Flocculibacter collagenilyticus: one gene and its partner. The protein of the gene in region 1 interacts with the protein of each later gene in a pairwise test. Links are inferred from orthologs where the notes say so. Each region holds a gene or a part of one and is shown in the gene's direction. Other genes may lie near its edges.

Evidence for each region.
Region 2: the proteins of HUU81_RS12355 (region 1) and dnaB interact in binary tests that used the Escherichia coli proteins (3 or more experiments, as listed by UniProt). The link is inferred for Flocculibacter collagenilyticus from one-to-one orthologs.

Annotation. Positions count from the first base shown.
Region 1 is NZ_CP059888.1:2,787,445-2,796,475, forward strand. What follows is about bases 3,085-5,908. They hold HUU81_RS12355 (primosomal replication protein), read left to right. Parts: upstream 3,085-4,084; coding sequence 4,085-4,732; downstream 4,733-5,908. Other genes in these bases: dinG (ATP-dependent DNA helicase DinG), read left to right, coding at 3,085-3,293; HUU81_RS12350 (TSUP family transporter), read left to right, coding at 3,293-4,069; HUU81_RS12360 (hypothetical protein), read right to left, coding at 4,729-5,460; HUU81_RS12365 (2OG-Fe(II) oxygenase), read left to right, coding at 5,688-5,908. Also shown: HUU81_RS12340 (TonB-dependent receptor), read right to left, coding at 1-791; more of dinG, read left to right, coding at 1,194-3,084; more of HUU81_RS12365, read left to right, coding at 5,909-6,395; HUU81_RS12370 (hypothetical protein), read left to right, coding at 6,465-9,031. UniProt on the Escherichia coli protein: Involved in the restart of stalled replication forks, which reloads the replicative helicase (DnaB) on sites other than the origin of replication.
Region 2 is NZ_CP059888.1:231,208-240,399, forward strand. What follows is about bases 3,234-6,218. They hold dnaB (replicative DNA helicase), read left to right. Parts: upstream 3,234-4,027; coding sequence 4,028-5,410; downstream 5,411-6,218. Other genes in these bases: HUU81_RS01080 (TonB-dependent receptor domain-containing protein), read right to left, coding at 3,234-3,453; alr (alanine racemase), read left to right, coding at 5,459-6,218. Also shown: HUU81_RS01075 (IS4 family transposase), read left to right, coding at 1-232; more of HUU81_RS01080, read right to left, coding at 547-3,233; more of alr, read left to right, coding at 6,219-6,550; HUU81_RS01095 (hypothetical protein), read right to left, coding at 6,606-7,103; HUU81_RS01100 (winged helix-turn-helix domain-containing protein), read right to left, coding at 7,757-9,192. UniProt on the Escherichia coli protein: The main replicative DNA helicase, it participates in initiation and elongation during chromosome replication. Travels ahead of the DNA replisome, separating dsDNA into templates for DNA synthesis.

The DNA of each region.
Region 1 (9,031 bases):
GTTAAATATGCATTACCAGGAATTGCATTTGCAGAGGTTCTTTGGAAAATAAGATCTGTATCTTGATAAGTAAAAGGTACTAATCCCGTCGCTGCAAAATCTCTATCTGACGACTTCAGCTGTTCCCTATCGTCGCGACTATAAGAAAAAATAAAGTTATATCCATCAGTATCTAAATCACCAAACCCTGTGCTGACACTGAAGTTATAACTAGTGCCGCCTGACTCTTGTGGTTTATCGTATCGAGCTGATATAGCTGTATCCTGATAGTCTTTCTTCATAATGAAGTTTACTACCCCAGCGATTGCATCTGAACCGTAAAGTGCTGATGCGCCATCTTTAAGTATTTCTATACGCTCAATTGCAGCAAGAGGTATCGAGTTTAGGTCTATTGTGCCACCTGAATCAGCAGAAGCCATTCTGCGACCATTTAACAAAACAAGTGTATATTCACTGCCAAGATCACGTAGCGAAGCATCTTGAATACCACCACCTCCACCACCTACCGAATCAGATGCGGTAGTAAATCCTTGCATAGCCGGAATTTGCGAAATTAGGTCTGGAACACTAACTGCGCCAGAATTTAAAATTTCAGTTTTGGATATAGTGGCAACTGGAAGTGCCCCTTCCATATCTGCACGCTTAATACTGGAGCCCGTTATTTCGATACGTTCAATATCTTCATCTTTTGCTTTTGTATCTTGAGCAAAAACAGATGTTGACGCAATCGATAACGAACATAAAATGAGTGTGCTTTTTATAGCACGGGAGGTTTTACTAACTTTAAACATGATGCTTACCCTGGATCACTATAATGTGATTACTTTTATTAGTATAAAAGAGGCAATATCCTTACTGCTTAAATAGGTACAACTTCTGCCAGTTTAGTATTCGTATGCATAACATACACACGTTAAAAATGGTTATACAAAACCCTATGTTTACTGTACACAATTTGTACGCTACACCACTAGTTAACTGAAAGCAAAACAATTAATAAAAATAACTTAACATAATGTAAGAAAATGTTACTCAAGAATCGAATCAAAGACTTTTGTACATAAACCCACTATAATCCGCAGCACTTTTTATTTTTCCTACATCAATAGACCACTGCTAGTTAGATGCTATGCCCTATCTACATTACAGTGTTGTTTAAGTAGGCTTTCTATTATGAATATTCACTCTTAAATATGCTCTCAGATTTTTTAAAAACACAAATTCGCGGGATTCATCAAAATATTTCGAGCAATTTGACAAATTATCGCGCTCGCCCTGGGCAAAATAAGCTAGTTGCAGAAATTGCTAAAACGCTAGCTGGTGAATATCACAAACATAATAAAATATGTGTAATTGAAGCAGGAACAGGAACGGGTAAAAGTTTAGCCTATCTATTGGGCGCTATTCCTTACGCATTAGCTAAAAATAAGCAAGTAGTTATTGCCACTGCTACGGTTGCATTACAAGAACAATTGTTTGAAAAAGATCTTCCTTTTTTCGCCGAACAAAGTAAGCTGTCATTTAATTTTGAGTTATTAAAAGGCCGTAATCGATATGTCTGTGTTGAAAAATTAGAAGCTATTTGCAGTGATAACGCGGAACAGCTCAGTTTTCAACAGCTACTTATTAGCGCCCCTTCAAAAAAAGATAAACCCGCATACAAAAAGTTACTTAAACAATATCAGTCGGGCAAATGGGATGGTGAAAGAGATCACCTTGATGAACCAATCTCCGATGATTTTTGGCATCATATTGCAAGCGATAAATATCATTGCACAAAGCGCTCTTCGGCACATCAAATGTGTCCATACCATCAAAGCAGAGAAAATTTAGATAAAGTTGACGTTATTATTGCTAATCATAGCTTGTTGTTAGCAGATTTAGAGTTAGGTGGCGGTAAAATTTTACCTGAAACTGAGAACACTATTTTTATTATTGATGAAGCGCATCATTTACCTACTGTCGCAAGAGATTTTAGTGCATCACAAGTGCTAGTTAAAAGTAGTATTAATTGGCTTGCTAAATTACCTAAGCTTGCGCAACGTTTTTCAACTACCGTTGGTTCAGAAAGCTTGATTAAGCATACTCTATCGCTTACTGATTGTGCTGAAGAAAGTGCCAAATGGTTAAAGCAAATTCAGCAATGGCTACACTCTAATGAGCAGCAGTTATTTACTAAAGAAAAATACCACCGCTTCGAAAACGGCGAACTCCCCCCCCATTTACTACCCGCAATAGAAACATTAAAAGAAGAAGCCACCAAAGCCCTTTCAGCGCTTAATCGTTTGCATGACGCATTAACACAAGAGGTTAAAGATCAGCTAGTTAAGGCGTGGATTGCTGAGCCCGTGTTGGCGGAGTCAAGCTTTTACCTTCAACGCTTAGAAAGCTTTACTAAATTATGGCGAGACTTGTGTATAACCCAATCAGAAAAGTCGGCACCACAAGCCCGCTGGTTAGAGCAAATTACTTTTAGCGATAATGCCACGGCAGATGCAAAACACGACTTTCTCATTGCTAACTCCCCTATTGAGGTAGGCTTTTTCTTACAAGACCACTTATGGAGCAAAGCCTACGGCGTAGTACTATGTTCTGCAACTCTAACCGCACTTAATTCGTTTGATTATTATGCCCGTCAGGCCGGACTATTTGGATTAGAAAACACACAATATATTAAAATTGATAGCCCGTTCGACTATCCAAATAAAGCAAAGTTAGTCATACCAAAAATAAACGTTGAACCATCTCATCCAAGCTTTACGGAAGCGCTAGGTAAGGCCGTTCCACTTTATTTAAAAGATCAAGACGCTTCATTGGTGCTCTTTGCCTCCTATTGGCAAATGAAAGAGGTCGCTAAGCAATTACGTGAAAAGGGGTTCTCCTTACTTGTTCAAGGTGAAGCATCTCGTGGCGCTTTACTTACACTGCACAAACAAAAATGTGATGGTAATTCACCAAGTATATTGTTTGGCACACAGAGTTTTTCAGAAGGACTGGACTTGCCCGGGAAGTATTTAACAAATCTAATCATCACAAAAATCCCTTTCGCAGTTCCTACCTCTCCAATTGAAGAGGCGCAAAATGAATATATTAAACAACGTGGGGGTAACCCATTTTTAGCGATTTCAGTACCTGAAGCGTCAAAAAAATTAGTACAAGGTTGTGGCAGGCTCCTAAGGCAAGAAGATGACTCTGGCCGAGTTGTTGTATTGGATAGGCGGTTAGTGACCAAGCAATATGGCCAGTCTTTAATAAATTCACTGCCTCCTTTCAAGCGCGAAATAGAATACTGATGTTAGATATTGAGTTAACCATCGAATTACTCATATTATTGTGCAGTGTTGCATTTGCAGCTGGTTTTATTGATGCCGTTGCAGGCGGCGGCGGGCTGCTAACAATCCCAGCGCTGTTATCAGCTGGACTACCTGCACATATTGCATTGGGGACAAATAAGCTAGCTGCAACATTCGGCTCATTTGTTGCCAGCCTCACCTTTTATAGAAAGAAACTATTTAACCTAAGATATTGGCGATTATCTATTGTCTTCACCGCCGTTGGTGCCATTGCAGGAACTGTGGTGGTAGATTACTTATCTCCCGAACTACTTAACAAAGTGTTACCTGTTGTTATTGCGGCAACAGCACTTTATACACTCTTCAACCGCGTAAAACCTGATCACAATATACATTTACCACAACAATCCACAAACCTTAAAGTTAAGCAATGCTCACAGGCAGTTACACTAGGCTTTTATGATGGAATCGCAGGCCCGGGAACAGGGGCATTCTGGGTTGTCTCAAATACCGTTTTATATAAAATTAACCTATTGCTTAGTAGCGGCGTGGCAAGGGCAATGAACTTCGTAAGCAACATATGCTCATTAACTGCCTTTATATTTTTAGGGCATGTGCATTTCGCACTGGGTATAGCAATGGGACTGTGCTTAATGGTGGGGGCACTAATTGGCTCACATTACGCGATTAAATTGGGAAGTAAGTTTATTCGCCCTGTATTTATTAGTGTAGTATTGCTACTTACAGCAAAATTACTTTGGCAAGCATGGCTTTAAGCTATCAAGGCGCTCATGAACACTCACTTTTCATCGTATCATTCTGACAACTTCAACATCGTGCTACAAAAGTTAGCGCATCAGTTATCACTTATTAAAGAACAGTCAGAGTACATTGATAAGTTTAACGATGAGAACCGCTCTGTTAAAGAACAACATATACGCTTTGATGCAACCCTTTTTAAAGTGCGTTCATCTAAGCTACAAGATTATGCAATTGAAGCCGCCAAAAACTTTGCGCTTTTGGAGAAGTTGTACAAAAAAGGACAGTCTGAATATTTAACTTATTATATAAACCTGCTAGATAGTCAAATCAGTGCGTTAGTTCAGGCCGTAAAATCAAACGAAGTAAAATTAAAAGAAATTCAATTTGATAAAAAAGCGCGGCAGGCACGATATCAACAAAAACTTAAAAGAACCGCTCAGCACATTATGCAACCAAGCCATGAACTTTACGCCGAGCTAAATCAGAATCATGAATATGAACGGCGCTTAATGAACATGCTAGAAATGCGGGAAGCACGACTAAAAAGCGCAAACGGTGCCGAGGCAGACACGTTAAAACAAGAAGTATTGGCGTTACACCAACGTTTAGGTAGATGCCGACAAGCAATTTCTAAGGTTGAAAACAAAATTGCATGGGTCGAAAAGAGAAACTCCTAATTAGCGATTACTTGTGGTTTGCCTAGGTGGTCGATAATGCCCGCTGCACGTTCAGCTTTACTGAACATCTTCACTTCACGAAGTAAGTTTTTCATTATTTCTTCACCACCACGTGTAAAGCTGTCAGACATGATCATCGGGCAAACAGCACTTTCTGTACCTTCTATTTGATTTAATAGAAATAATATTTGCTGCCAAAATAAGCTTCCCATGGTGTACCCTAGCATAGCGCCTACCCCTAAATTTCTATATTCCTTCAGTACGTAGGCATATAAAAACTCACAGCGACAATTAATATTTTTCACAGGTAACTCCTCATCAGGTGAGGTGGTTCCTTCTTTTAAATCTACATCAAATGCCGCAAAGGCAATCGGTTGAGAGGGATCAATAGCAGAAAACACAACTAAACGATAATGTCGTTTATGACCGTTATCATCTATTCCTTCACGTCCGTTTAAACCATGACAAATCATATTTTTGTGTTGTTCAGAATCGCAATTTTCACAAAAATAATCCGTTAAATCGGGGTGGTTAAAAAACTCGGGGCAATCATATACAAGCAATGGAGGCTGCTTTTTAATATTTTTCCAGTTAGGATGAGCTGAGAGGCATATTTCTAAATCCATGTAGCTTAACACCTCAACAAAGCCTATTTCATTTGGATAAACCTGATAGCCTCCAAACAAACGAAGTTGATCAAATATTAAATGTTCGTCTGCACTATTCATAATTATTTACTATTCAGCGTTTTATATAATTCCAGACTCAGCGCGAATATCACGAGATGAAATTTTCATAAAAATGTAAAATTCAGTGTAGTCGAACTTGACCAGTTTATCCTTTGAATAAGGTATATGAACAATTTTTATTACAGCCCTCATCCAACATAATATTCCCGCTGCGGATGTAATCTGATAACCTCTACCGATAGGTAAATCTAATAATAAGAACAAATATGACTGACTTTATTGAAGTATATCCAGAATGGATGAATAAGCAGTATTGCCAATTACTCATCGAGAAGTTTAATCACTCTTCTGAAAAAGGCGCAGGTCACACCGGACAGGGTATAGACTTGAAGAAAAAGAACAGTACCGACTTAATGATCAACCTTTCTGAGCATTGGCAACAAGAAAGTGCGGCTATTATGGACCTAACATTTAAAGGTCTTATTCCCTATGTAAGAAAGTACCCATTTTTGTTGGTTGGCGCCGTTTCAGCCTCTTTCATGGATCCTAACACTAAAGAAGTTACTGAGATCACCCATCAACATGTACAACAAATGCCTAATGATCAAATTCTTTATTTACTTAAGCACATATACCGACTAGGTAATATAAATCTACAGCATTACAAAAAAGGTCAAGGTGGTTACCATCATTGGCATTCAGAACACTTTCCTCACCCTGTTGATAAGCAACAAGACAGCCTACACCGCACACTGGTTTTCATGTACTACCTTAATGATGTACAAGAAGGAGGCGGAACAGAGTTTTACTTCCAAAACCGCTCAGTTAAACCTGAAGCAGGGAGTTTAGTTATATTCCCTACTAGCTTCACACATACCCACAAGGGCTCCATTCCTATTTCCAATGATAAATATATTCTAACGTCTTGGGTTATGTTTAATCCTGCGCAAAAGCTTTATGGAACAAACAGCTAGCACCTTACTGTTACACTAAAGTTACCCCCTACGTTTAATACTAACTACACAGATCACAGGAGATTTACTGTGTTATTTCTTACTAATAATAAACACATAAAAAAGAAATTGTTAATTCTTGTAAGCGCCTTAACTTTAAATACTGCACATGCATCTGAGCTAACCGTAACCATTTCATGGAACCCTTCTGAAGTAAAACACGGTGAAAGCTCAACGCTAACTTGGAATTCAAGCAATGCCGCAACCTGTGAGCTTAACGATAAGCCAAATGCAATAAGAGGAACATGGGTTGGAAATAATAGAACTAACAGCCTGAGTAGCACTTTAAAGTGTTTTGATGTAAACGGTTCAGCCATATCCGCTACGGCACAATTAATAGTACGGAAACTTCCAACTGCAACAATCAAGTGGGAGCCTTCAGAAATAGCCCATGGAGAAAGCTCATTACTAACTTGGCACTCAACTGATGCCACAACATGCTTAATGAATGGTCAATCCAGAGCAACCAGTGGTAGCTGGCTTGCTAAAAATAGAGTTAATAGCCAATCAGTAAGCCTTAAATGTACTGGTGTCGCAGGCTCATCAAGCACTCAAACCGCAGAACTCACTGTTAGAAAGCCACCTACAGTTGATATTAAATGGCTACCTTCCGAAGTTGCACATGGTGAGAGTGCAATATTGTCCTGGAGCTCTACTGATGCAACATATTGTTTAATAAACGGGCAGGAGCGCGCACCTAACGGAAACTGGCTAGGTAAAAACAGAACTAGTACTCAACATGTATCATTGCAATGCAAAGGCTTAGCAGGAGAGTCTGAAGTAAAAACCGCTACATTGACAGTAAGAAAGAAGCCCACCGTAAGTATTGCTTGGACACCAGCCGAGGTTGCATATGGAGAAAGTGCGACCTTAACATGGCATTCTGAAGATGCAACTTCGTGTGACGTAAACGGGCAGCCACGCTCAACCAGTGGCAGCTGGGTGGGTAGCAATAGAACCTCTAATCAAACTACAACTATCACATGTACTGGTTTGGCAGGTACTTCCGATGCAGTTGTAGCTAATTTAACAGTTCATCAAAAACCAACATTAGCACTCTCTCTTTCTCCCAAAACAGCATGTTTAAATTCACCTCAATCTTTCAGCTGGATAAGTCATAACGCTACAAACTGTCACAACGCTACTGGGGAGCAAATTGGATTATCCGGTAATAGACAAATTGACACAGGCTTTGTTCAGAATGGTTTAACTCAACTTACATGCACGGGTAAAGGTGGCACGGTCACTTCATCTGCCGAATTCAATGTCATTACTTGTCATAGCCAACCTACCATTGAAAGACTTAAGGTGTTTAATAACGATGTTGAAGTTTTTAGCTCAGATGATGTGCAACCAGTATCAGAAATTAGTCATCCATCTATTTTATTATCAGAGCCTAGTTTACTGACCATTGAACTAACAACAAACGAAAATGAAAACACTTCGTGTGAGCTAAATAGCAGTAATACATTTAGTAAAACAAGTAATGTTCACTCAATTAGCATTATGCCCGCTTATTTATCCGAAGAGATTACTATTTCTTGCCATTCCCCAACCGCAAATTCAACAACAAAAAAACTCATCATCAATGCAACTGATTTACCATTATTAAGCGCAGTTTCTACCTATCTTAGTCAACCACTGAAAGTAGGTATCACCATCGAGGATAATGATTATACCGATCCTTACGCAGGATACCGCCTATCTAGCTATTACTCTCAAATACATAATTTATTTTCACGCAGTGAGTTATATGAGCAGAGCGACGTATTCAACTTAACTAACTTACAAACCGATCAGTTAGCAGAGTATTTAATTAATACCAGTGAGGCATATTTTGAGCCTTGCGGTGATCTCGCAGAAAAACAGCTAGTGCCTCCATACACTCAATGCCGATATAAAAATAAAATCGGCAACGAGCCTTATTATCGTTGGACCAGCCCTGCATACAGCGATAATAACGGTGAGTTCTATACAAACCATTGGCACTATGAATGGCGAGCTACTGCGGGTATTTCTAAAGCAATCAAAACGCTGTTAAAAAAGCATGCTCAAACTGTGAACTGTCCTGCAGCCACTACTGACAAACCAAGTGATTATATTAACGAATTGTCTACTATCAGTACGTCTTTCTCATTTAATATACGTTGCAGAGCTGAAAATGTAAGAAAGTTAATAGCAGAACAAGTATGGCAAAAATGGAGTAATGAGGCCTACCTTGCTACGCTTGGAAGTAGTTGGATGGCTATTCAAAAATCAAACGTACCACACTTTATTGCAAGAGCTAACATTGTCGAAGACATGTTGATTAGCACTGCTTACCCTAATTTTGATATTTACAATGCGAATGAAAATAGCAGCTATCAATTATCGGATGCATTTACGATGCTCACTGCGGGTGAAACCGCAAATATAACGTGTAGAACAACAGAGGGCGAAACATGCTATTGGCGAAATACTAATGAACCTTTTCATGTAACCAACTCTACAGACTTAAATCACTCTGTCGATACTGTTTTGGCGCTAAATAGCTCTAGTAATGAACTATATTGTGATCGTAATGGCTGTTTGAATCTTGCTTTGTTAGCAAATACATT
Region 2 (9,192 bases), 2.6 Mb from region 1 along the record:
ACTGTCGCCAACAGCGTGGAAGTTATTATGGTTAAAGCGAATGAAAAGCCAACTGCCAGACAGCGTACCTAATATGTCATGGGCTTATCAAGAGTTGGCTAAATTAGGTGGCTGGAAAGATGCCAAACGCACGGGCCGTGCTTCAGTTAAGGTGTTATGGCAAGGATGGTTCAAATTGCAAACCATCCTTGAAGGTTATGAGCTAGCTAAGTCTCTAGAGTCTAACTTGTGATCAAGAGACAGCCTATCTCGGGTGGTTTTTTTATGCCTGTCTTCATTATAGCCTTTGGGAGTGTGTTGGAGTGCTTCTTGGCAAACCATATACCTATTGCTCATCAATCGATTGACCCCCTGATCATTGCTGTTTAAGGCCATAGATAAAAAGGTGATGTAGCCATCCTACGAGCATCTGAGCTAGCATTCAAAGCATTATCAATTGAGGCCAAAGTAGCCTCATTTCAGTTTATATAACTTGGTAAGTGATATTACAGGCAATAAAAAACCAGCCATAAGGCTGGTTTTTTTGATGAGGGATAAATCTATCAATTAAAGAGAGATTTTAACACCTGCGTATACTTTACGACCCATTAGGTCATACATTGCATTTGTAACATAGCCAGGAGGTAACTTATCAAACACATTACGAATACCCATGTTAAATGATGCATTGTCGTTCAGCTCATAGTTCATAGACAGGTCATGAGTAGTAATTGAGCCAATGTGACCTGGATTAAGATCTTCTGGGCTACCGCCACCTGGAGACACGTCGTACGTTACTACACGATCGATATAACGAGTTGTCCAGCCAAACGCTAACTGGTCAATCTTATAGTCAGCACTTAAACGTAGTTGCAATTTAGGGTCGCCAACCTCGCCTTCTTCAACATTAATTTCATCAGGACGGTCTTGGAATTCAAACTGCTCTAGCTCAAGTAGTTTATTTGCTAAGAAATTAACTTTAAACTCACCAGCATAATCCATCACTTGCATTGGCATAGTGTGTAACACTTGTAGCTCAAGGCCGCGTGTTGTATATGCTGACGCGTTTAAGTAACCAGAACGAACCAGTTCGATATCAAAGTTAGCATTACGATCAATTTGTGAACAATATCCTGCATCAGGACCACCAGTTGCATCTACACAGTTATCAGCAATATCTTGTGCAGCAACTTCAATAATCGCATCTTCAATTTCAATATCGTAATAATCTAGTGTAATAGAGAAATCTTCAATAAACGATGGTGTCCATACGATACCAGCAGTTAAAGAAGTTGACTCTTCAGGATTAAGCTCAGAGTTACCGCCAGATAATGTATCAACACTTACGTTGTCGTTAGCTTCAAAGCCATCAGGCATGCCTAGTGCTTTACAGTTAGCTGCGCGATCTGGATCGTCAGGTATGTTGTCTGCATCACATGGATCTGATACTCGTGCAAAGCCTGGAGATAGTGGACTAAATGCTTCTGAAATATTTGGTGCACGTACTGCTTGGCCGTATGTACCACGAATTCTGAAGTCATCAATAGGCGCATACATTAAGCCTATTTTCCATGCATCCGTTTCACCAGCATGTGAGTAATCAGCTGTACGGTATGCAGCATCAAGTGTTAGTTCTTCAATACCTGTAAGACCAGCAAATAATGGAAGGCTTATTTCAATGTAGCTTTCTGTTACATCGTACGCACCAAATTCATCAGGTGTAGCAGCACTTGTTAAGAATCCAGCTTTCGTGAATTCATCAGTTGTAATTTCTGACTCTTCTTCACGATACTCAAAACCAGCAGCAATCGCAATTGGGCCACCTTGTAAGTCGAAAAACTCACTTGTGTCAGTAACAAAAGAAGCACCGATGATTTCTTGAGAAATTCTGTCTTGGCGAGTTACGTCAGCAGATACCCAATCACGTGCAGCTTCAGATGCTTGACCGAAACCAAATGGATTATATGCAACACAGTCACCACCATTTACACTGGCAGGGTCGGTATAGTCTTCGCCTTGTGCACTTGCTACTTGACTACGACAAGCCGCTTCACCTGTTTCTGGATCAATCACTGAGTCTAATGCAGCTGTGAAGTTTCCAGGTAGTAAATCATTTAGCGTTTTACGGCGGTTACGAGTTTCACCATAAACATAATACACTTCATAATCAAAGTCAGTTTCACTTAACGTGAAATCGCCTTCTAATGCTGCTGTGTAACGGAATAATTCACGGCGGTTATCAGCTGAACGGTTACCTAGCTCATCAAAGAATTTAGCCATTGTAACGTTAGTCTGACCTGCATCTAAAAGCACTTCTCTTAAAGAGTCGTCAAGGAATGCGTTATCTTCTACATTTACAGAGATATTACCGAAACGGAATGACGGCTGATATTGCTGTTCGATATCAGAGCGAGCGTATTTAAAGTCACTGACGAACGTTAAGTTATCTGTTAATTGATAGTTGAAGCTTGAACCAACAGAGATGCGCTCGATACCTGGTAGAAAGTTTTCATAATCTTCAGTATTGAAACATGAGTCACAGCCATTTGGGAAAGAACCGAATGCGAAGCTGTTTGACTGGTCGCGCTCTACTTGAACAAATGGATTACCATCGTTATCAAATGTATAACGACCTGCACCACCACCAAATGGGTTTAATACGCCATAGGCGTTGATCATTTCAGAGTAAACACGTGGTACACGTAGTCTGTCAGGGATGCCATCTTCTTCACCTTGGCTATCAGGGTTAGCAACAGTGCCCCAACCATCGAACTGACGAATATCTTCTGACATCACTTCTTTAGTGCGCTCAATACCAGCGAAGAAAGTTACATTACCTTTACCGTTAGATAAGTCAGCACCCGCTAGGAAAGTAATACCATGGTTACGTGAGCCAACACCTTCTGTAGAACTTGTACCGCTTACATTTAACTCGAAACCTTCGTAGTCATCTTTTAAGATAACATTCACAACACCTGATACAGCGTCAGAACCATAAATTGCTGATGCACCACCAGTAATTACTTCAACGCGTTTAATTAGGCTAGTAGGAATAGTCGTTAAGTCAACTTGAGCAGAACCTGGTACACCGGCAACATGGCGCTTACCGTTAACTAGTACTAAGGTACGGTTAGAGCCTAAGCGACGTAAATCAGGAGAACTGATACCAGCAAATGCATTACTGTTGTTATTACCAACAAGAGTGTCAGTTGCGCCGATTGCTGGTAATTCACTTAATAAGCTACCTAGGTCAGTAAGACCAAACTTAGCAATATCTTGCTCGTCTAATGAAATAACAGGAGTAGGCTGAGATAATTCTGCACGTGCAATACGAGAACCCGTTACTTCAACTCTTTCGATTTCTTGTCCTTCAGTTGATTCTTCAGCAGCTAATGCTGAAAACGCTGGCAACGTCATTGAGCCAGCAAGTAAAGCAAATTGAACTGCTTTACTTACTTTAGTCTTATAGATCATTTTTTTTCCTAATCCCGGAGTTAACTTTAACTAAATATATTTACTTAAAACTTATTATAATTTTGTCTTAATTTATCTTTGGGCAGTGAAATTAAGGAATGCCAATATATCACTGGTTTTGAAAATCTCAACAGTGAAAAGTGGGCTTTTAAATCTCATTTGTTTACATTTATTAAACAGTTTTTGGTTGTTTTTTATCTGTGATAGTACTTTTTTCCTTGTTTTATTGGGTGTTTGTGATTTTTAAATGTTAACAAAAAAGGTTTCTGAATAATTATATCTGTAAGAAAATGTGTACAAATATACATTTTATCGGTAATGACGCGGGTATTTGTATTTTGAACTTTTTAATATTTAGTGCTTATTTTTCATTTTTCAGTCATTTTGGTTGTTTATAGCGCAATAGGAAATGGCGACTAGACGCTTTTTCTTTTCTTCACTCTTTTATAGTGATTTAAATAGTTAGATAATGCTCAGCAATGCATTTTGGGTTAAGAAATTCATTGTGCTTGATAATTTAACGTACTGTGCTGTTATTTAAAGTACGGCGCATGTCCATTAGGTGTTTAAAAGCATGGCGAAAAAAGAAAGAGACATTGAGTCTTTAAAAGTTCCTCCAAATTCGTTGGAAGCTGAGCAGTCTGTCTTAGGCGGTCTTATGCTGAACAATGAAGCGTGGGATATTGTTGCGGGTACTGTGGTTGCGAAAGATTTTTATTCTTTAGCACACAAAACTGCTTTTTCTGCGATGGAACGCTTAATGGCAACGAATCAGCCATTAGATTTGATCACGGTTACGGAAGAGTTAGAGAAAAATAACGATCTAGAAAAGGCCGGTGGTTTTGGGTATTTAGGTGAAATAGCGAAAAATACACCTAGTGCTGCGAATGTAAGGGCCTATGCTGAGATTGTTCGTGATAAAGCGATTATTCGTGAACTGCTGGGGGCCGTAAATGATATTTCTAATACGTGTTTTCAACCTGAAGGCCGATCTGCAACTGAATTACTAGACTTTGCTGAAAGCAAGGTATTTAAAATTGCTGAGCAACGCTCTAAATCTGATGAAGGGCCTGAGTCAGTTTTAAAAATTCTTGAGAAAACCGTTGATAAAATAGAAGAACTAATGCGTTTACCGCAAGACGGTGTGACAGGGGTGTCTACAGGTTACACTGACTTAGACAAGATGACTGCAGGATTACAGTCATCTGATTTAGTTATTGTTGCCGCGCGTCCTTCAATGGGTAAAACAACGTTTGCGATGAACTTGTGTGAAAACGCAGCACTAACGCAAGACAAACCAGTGCTCATTTTCTCACTAGAAATGCCGTCAGAACAAATCATGATGCGTATGTTGGCGTCATTAGGTCGTATTGACCAAACAAAAGTACGTACCGGTGCCTTGGATGATGAAGATTGGGCAAGGTTGTCTTCAACCATGGGCCTTATGTCAGAAAAAGCGAAAATGTATATCGATGATTCGGCGGGCTTAACACCTACTGAAGTTCGCTCGCGTGCACGCAGAGTGGCACGAGATCATGGTGGTATCAGCATGATCATGGTCGACTACTTGCAGTTAATGAAAGTGCCTGAGTTTTCAGAAAATAGAACATTAGAAATTGCAGAAATTTCGCGTTCATTAAAAGCCTTAGCCAAAGAATTAGAATGCCCAGTCGTGGCGCTGTCGCAGCTAAACCGTTCATTGGAGCAACGAGCGGATAAGCGCCCGGTTAACTCGGATTTACGTGAATCAGGCTCAATCGAGCAAGACGCCGACTTAATTATGTTTATTTATCGTGACGAGGTATATCACGATACGACAGAAGAAAACCGCAACGTCGCTGAAATTATAATTGGTAAGCAACGTAATGGGCCTATTGGAAAATTGCCGCTGACTTTCCAAGGCAAGTTCTCGCGTTTTGATAATTACGCGGGTAACTCATTCGACTATGGTGAATAAGGTGACAGGTGAATAAGCGGTGATAGTAATATTAAGAGTGCCACAGGTTTGATTTCTGCAACGGCCGAAATTAGCGTTAGTGCACTGCAGCATAATTTAGCTCGTGTTAGAGCATTCGCGCCGCATTCGCAAGTACTGGCGGTACTTAAAGCGAATGCCTATGGCCACGGTATGAGCCGTACGGCAAAGCATTTAGATAATGCAGATGCCTTTGGCGTGGCGCGTATTGGTGAGGCGTTAAGATTACGCGAGCAGGGCATTACTAAGTCTGTGGTATTGATGGAAGGCTTTTTTGAGGCTGAAGAAGTTTACGACTTAGTTGAGTATGGCTTTGAAACCGTGGTGCAAAACCAACATCAATTAGATGCCATAGTATATAGTAAGCTAAGAAAACCGATAAAAGTCTGGCTAAAGATTGATACGGGTATGCATCGGTTAGGCATTGAACCCGAACAGTTTGAGCACTTTTATCGTACATTGGTAAACAGCCCTAACGTTCTTAAGCCTATTGTGGTGATGAGCCACTTCGCTTGTGCTGATGAACATGACAATCCGTTTAATCAGCAACAGATGCAGGTGTTTGATGGCTGTATGGCTGATACAACCCACAGTGCTGCACCACCATTGCTGTCGTTAGCAAATTCTGCTGCTGTTGTTAACTATCCAAGCTCACATCACAACTGGGTGAGGCCGGGAATTATGCTTTATGGCATTTCGCCTGTGGCAGAGCATATTGGACAAAAATATGGTTTGCAGCCAGCGATGGCGATGAAGTCCAAGCTGATTGCCGTGCGTAAAATAAAAAAAGATGAAGCGGTTGGCTATGGCTCTGCGTGGCGAAGCCATGATGAAACTTTTATTGGCGTGGTGGCAATAGGTTATGGAGATGGCTATCCGCGCCATGCCCCCAATGGCACACCAGTATTGGTTAACGGTCGACAAGTGCCTTTAGTGGGGCGAGTGTCGATGGATATGATCACGGTTGATTTAGGCAAGCAAAGCCACGACAAAATTGGTGATGAAGTTTTACTCTGGGGGGCGGAATTGCCAATAGAGGTTGTTGCGGAAAAAGCAGGAACGATTGCATATCAACTGATTTGTAACATCACCCGTAGGGTGAATCTACATTATGTAGACTAATATGCAGTTTGCAATGCATTCCCGCTTGTACAACGCTAAATTGTTGCTGTTGAAATTACGCTAACTGATTAAACAACTGCCCGCTGACCACTGCATCTTTATCTAGCGATTCTTGTGTAATAAATCTATCCGTAACATTGTTGGTTGTATTCAGTGTTTCGTTTCCAACTGGTCGCGCCTCTTGCCTATCAATCAAATTAGATAAAGTACGTTGAGCGCCTTCTGTTTCAGCCGTTTCTACCGCGATAACTGCTTGCACATTTCGTGGCGTAAGTCCGGGATTAACTAAATTACTATCAGCCTCACCACTTACAAACCGAAACGTTGGGTCGGGATCACCCTGATTAATCCCCGGTGTGGCGTTGGGATCGTTTGTCGTGTTGTCAGCCACTTTTACTGCAAAACGTTCCTGATCGATTCGTGCATTAATCGGGCTAGGATTATTCTCATCAGCGCCTACCACTTCATTTGGCCTGCGTACTGCAATACGTGTATCGTTTGGGAGTGATGTCGACGTCCTCAGGTCTGGCACACCAGCTGCTATATCCACCATTGCTTTACCCTCATCTTAAATGGCAATGCGGTTCATACCCTTATACATCTAACTACTTCGAGTATTCGTCTCGCGTTATATGCTACATGAAACTCTACGTGCAATAAGTATAGTAGAAATTTAACTAATGTGAGCATTGAGTAAGATCAGGATCGTTTTTTTAGTAATGATTGTGGCTTAAATGTACTCAAGTTGTTGAATCGGCATGCAATGTAATCCGTGGAGAAAAAAGGGAGGTTAAATTCAGTACAAGATTAGCTACTAGTCAGTTTGTTTTCTAATAATATTCAGGTGCAAATTGAGTAACAGCGTTAAGCTTGAACATACCAATTATGGTAATGGTATGTAGCATAGGGAAATAAAATGGACAGGTTAATTAGCCGTATTTATATACACAATATATTAGCGGTGTTTTCAAGGATAGGAGCACACAAGGAACAAATTAAGATCGGGCTGATAGTTTTATCCATAGTGACTATATTACTTCATGTTTCGATACTAAATACGCGTACAGGGATAAGTACAAGTGGTCATGCGAATTTAGTGAATAATAATCAAAATTATGCTTATGTTATTTATAGTGACTGTATGATGTGGACGTACTTTTCGAAAACAGAGCCTGTGAATGTGAAATTGACGCCAGAGTGTAAGACTTAAAAACCATTCATTGTATTGGCAGACGGTGCCAAATTAAATGGCATCGTCTGGTTTTTTCTTTGTTGATTCAGTAAGCGGCGGGTGTGGGCATCACTTTTGTTTTTAACCGCTAATAAAGCTGCGTAGTCAGGATGGCTTTTTAGTTCATTTAAAAAAGGACTCTGTGAAGTGAAAAACATGGGACGTTCGTAAGGTTCAGCATATGCAATGGGTTTAGTGTGAGTGTACAGCTTACTTAGTAGTTGAATGGCTTGTTGCTGCTGTCCTAACATTGTTAATGCTTGCGCTTTATTAAACTTCATCGCAAGTGGCTGATAAGCTTGTTTATCAATATCGCGGATAAACTGATTTAAGAGCTGTGTTGCACGTTGATGGTTACCTTTTTGCTCAGCAAATAGCGCAGCAAAAAGTGGACGGTGATTAGCATTAATATAAGAGAGCGCATTATCAGCTAAGGGTTGTAGGTGTGTTACTCGACTTTGCGGTGCTAACGCAACAGTTGCAACTAAAATAGGGCTGATGAAAGGCAGCGCTAGATCGTCCTCATTAATGGTTTCAAGCATGATTACAGCACTATTTATATCACCCGCATAAAGTGCTTTCATAATAATCATAGGCTTGGCTAATGCAGGTGAAAGAATACCGATTAGATCGAGTATTTGATGAATGCTTTCAATATCTTCCACCGCGGTATAAATATCGAGCAGGCGATCCCAGCAGTTTAAATATTGTAAATCTTTAGTGAGGCACGTATGTACTAATTGATCGGCAGCTAAAATTTCACCTTGATGAAATTTAACTAAGGCTAAGCCTTCATAGCCGCCAGCCATTTCTGGCACAAGTTTGATAATTTTTTTACTGGTTTGTTCAGCGAGTTGAAATTGTCCAATTCTGACATACGTAGAGATGAGTACGCTATGTAATGCATGGGATAGCGGATCAAACTCAACCGCTTTGTTTAATAAACGAATGGCAGTAGTGTAATCGCGCATATCGCGGCTAAGAGCGCCGTACCAAAAGAGAGAGTCGTAGTGGTTTGGGTTAAGGCTCAATGCTTTTTTAAAATATTTAATGGCAGCGGGAGCATCAGTATTTTTTTTAACAAGGTACTTTGGTTTCATCAAAAAGCCATGCGCAAACCAGTAGTCGGGATTGTTCTGGCTATTTGGCTCGGCAATAGCCAAGTGCTGTTTTGCGCGAATAAACGCACTGTCGTGAGAAATTAACCCCCACGCTGCCATTTTGGTGAGTACATTGGCAAGGGCAATATGGGCATCAACAAAATCATTATCAATGCTTATTGCTTCTTCAAAATGCTTTCTTGCACTGAAAAGTAATCGAATATTAAAGCTATTAAACTTTTGCTTGCCAGAAATATACTCGGCATAGGCGTGAGGGTCTGGCGTTGGGCTACTTGAATCAACTGCACTCG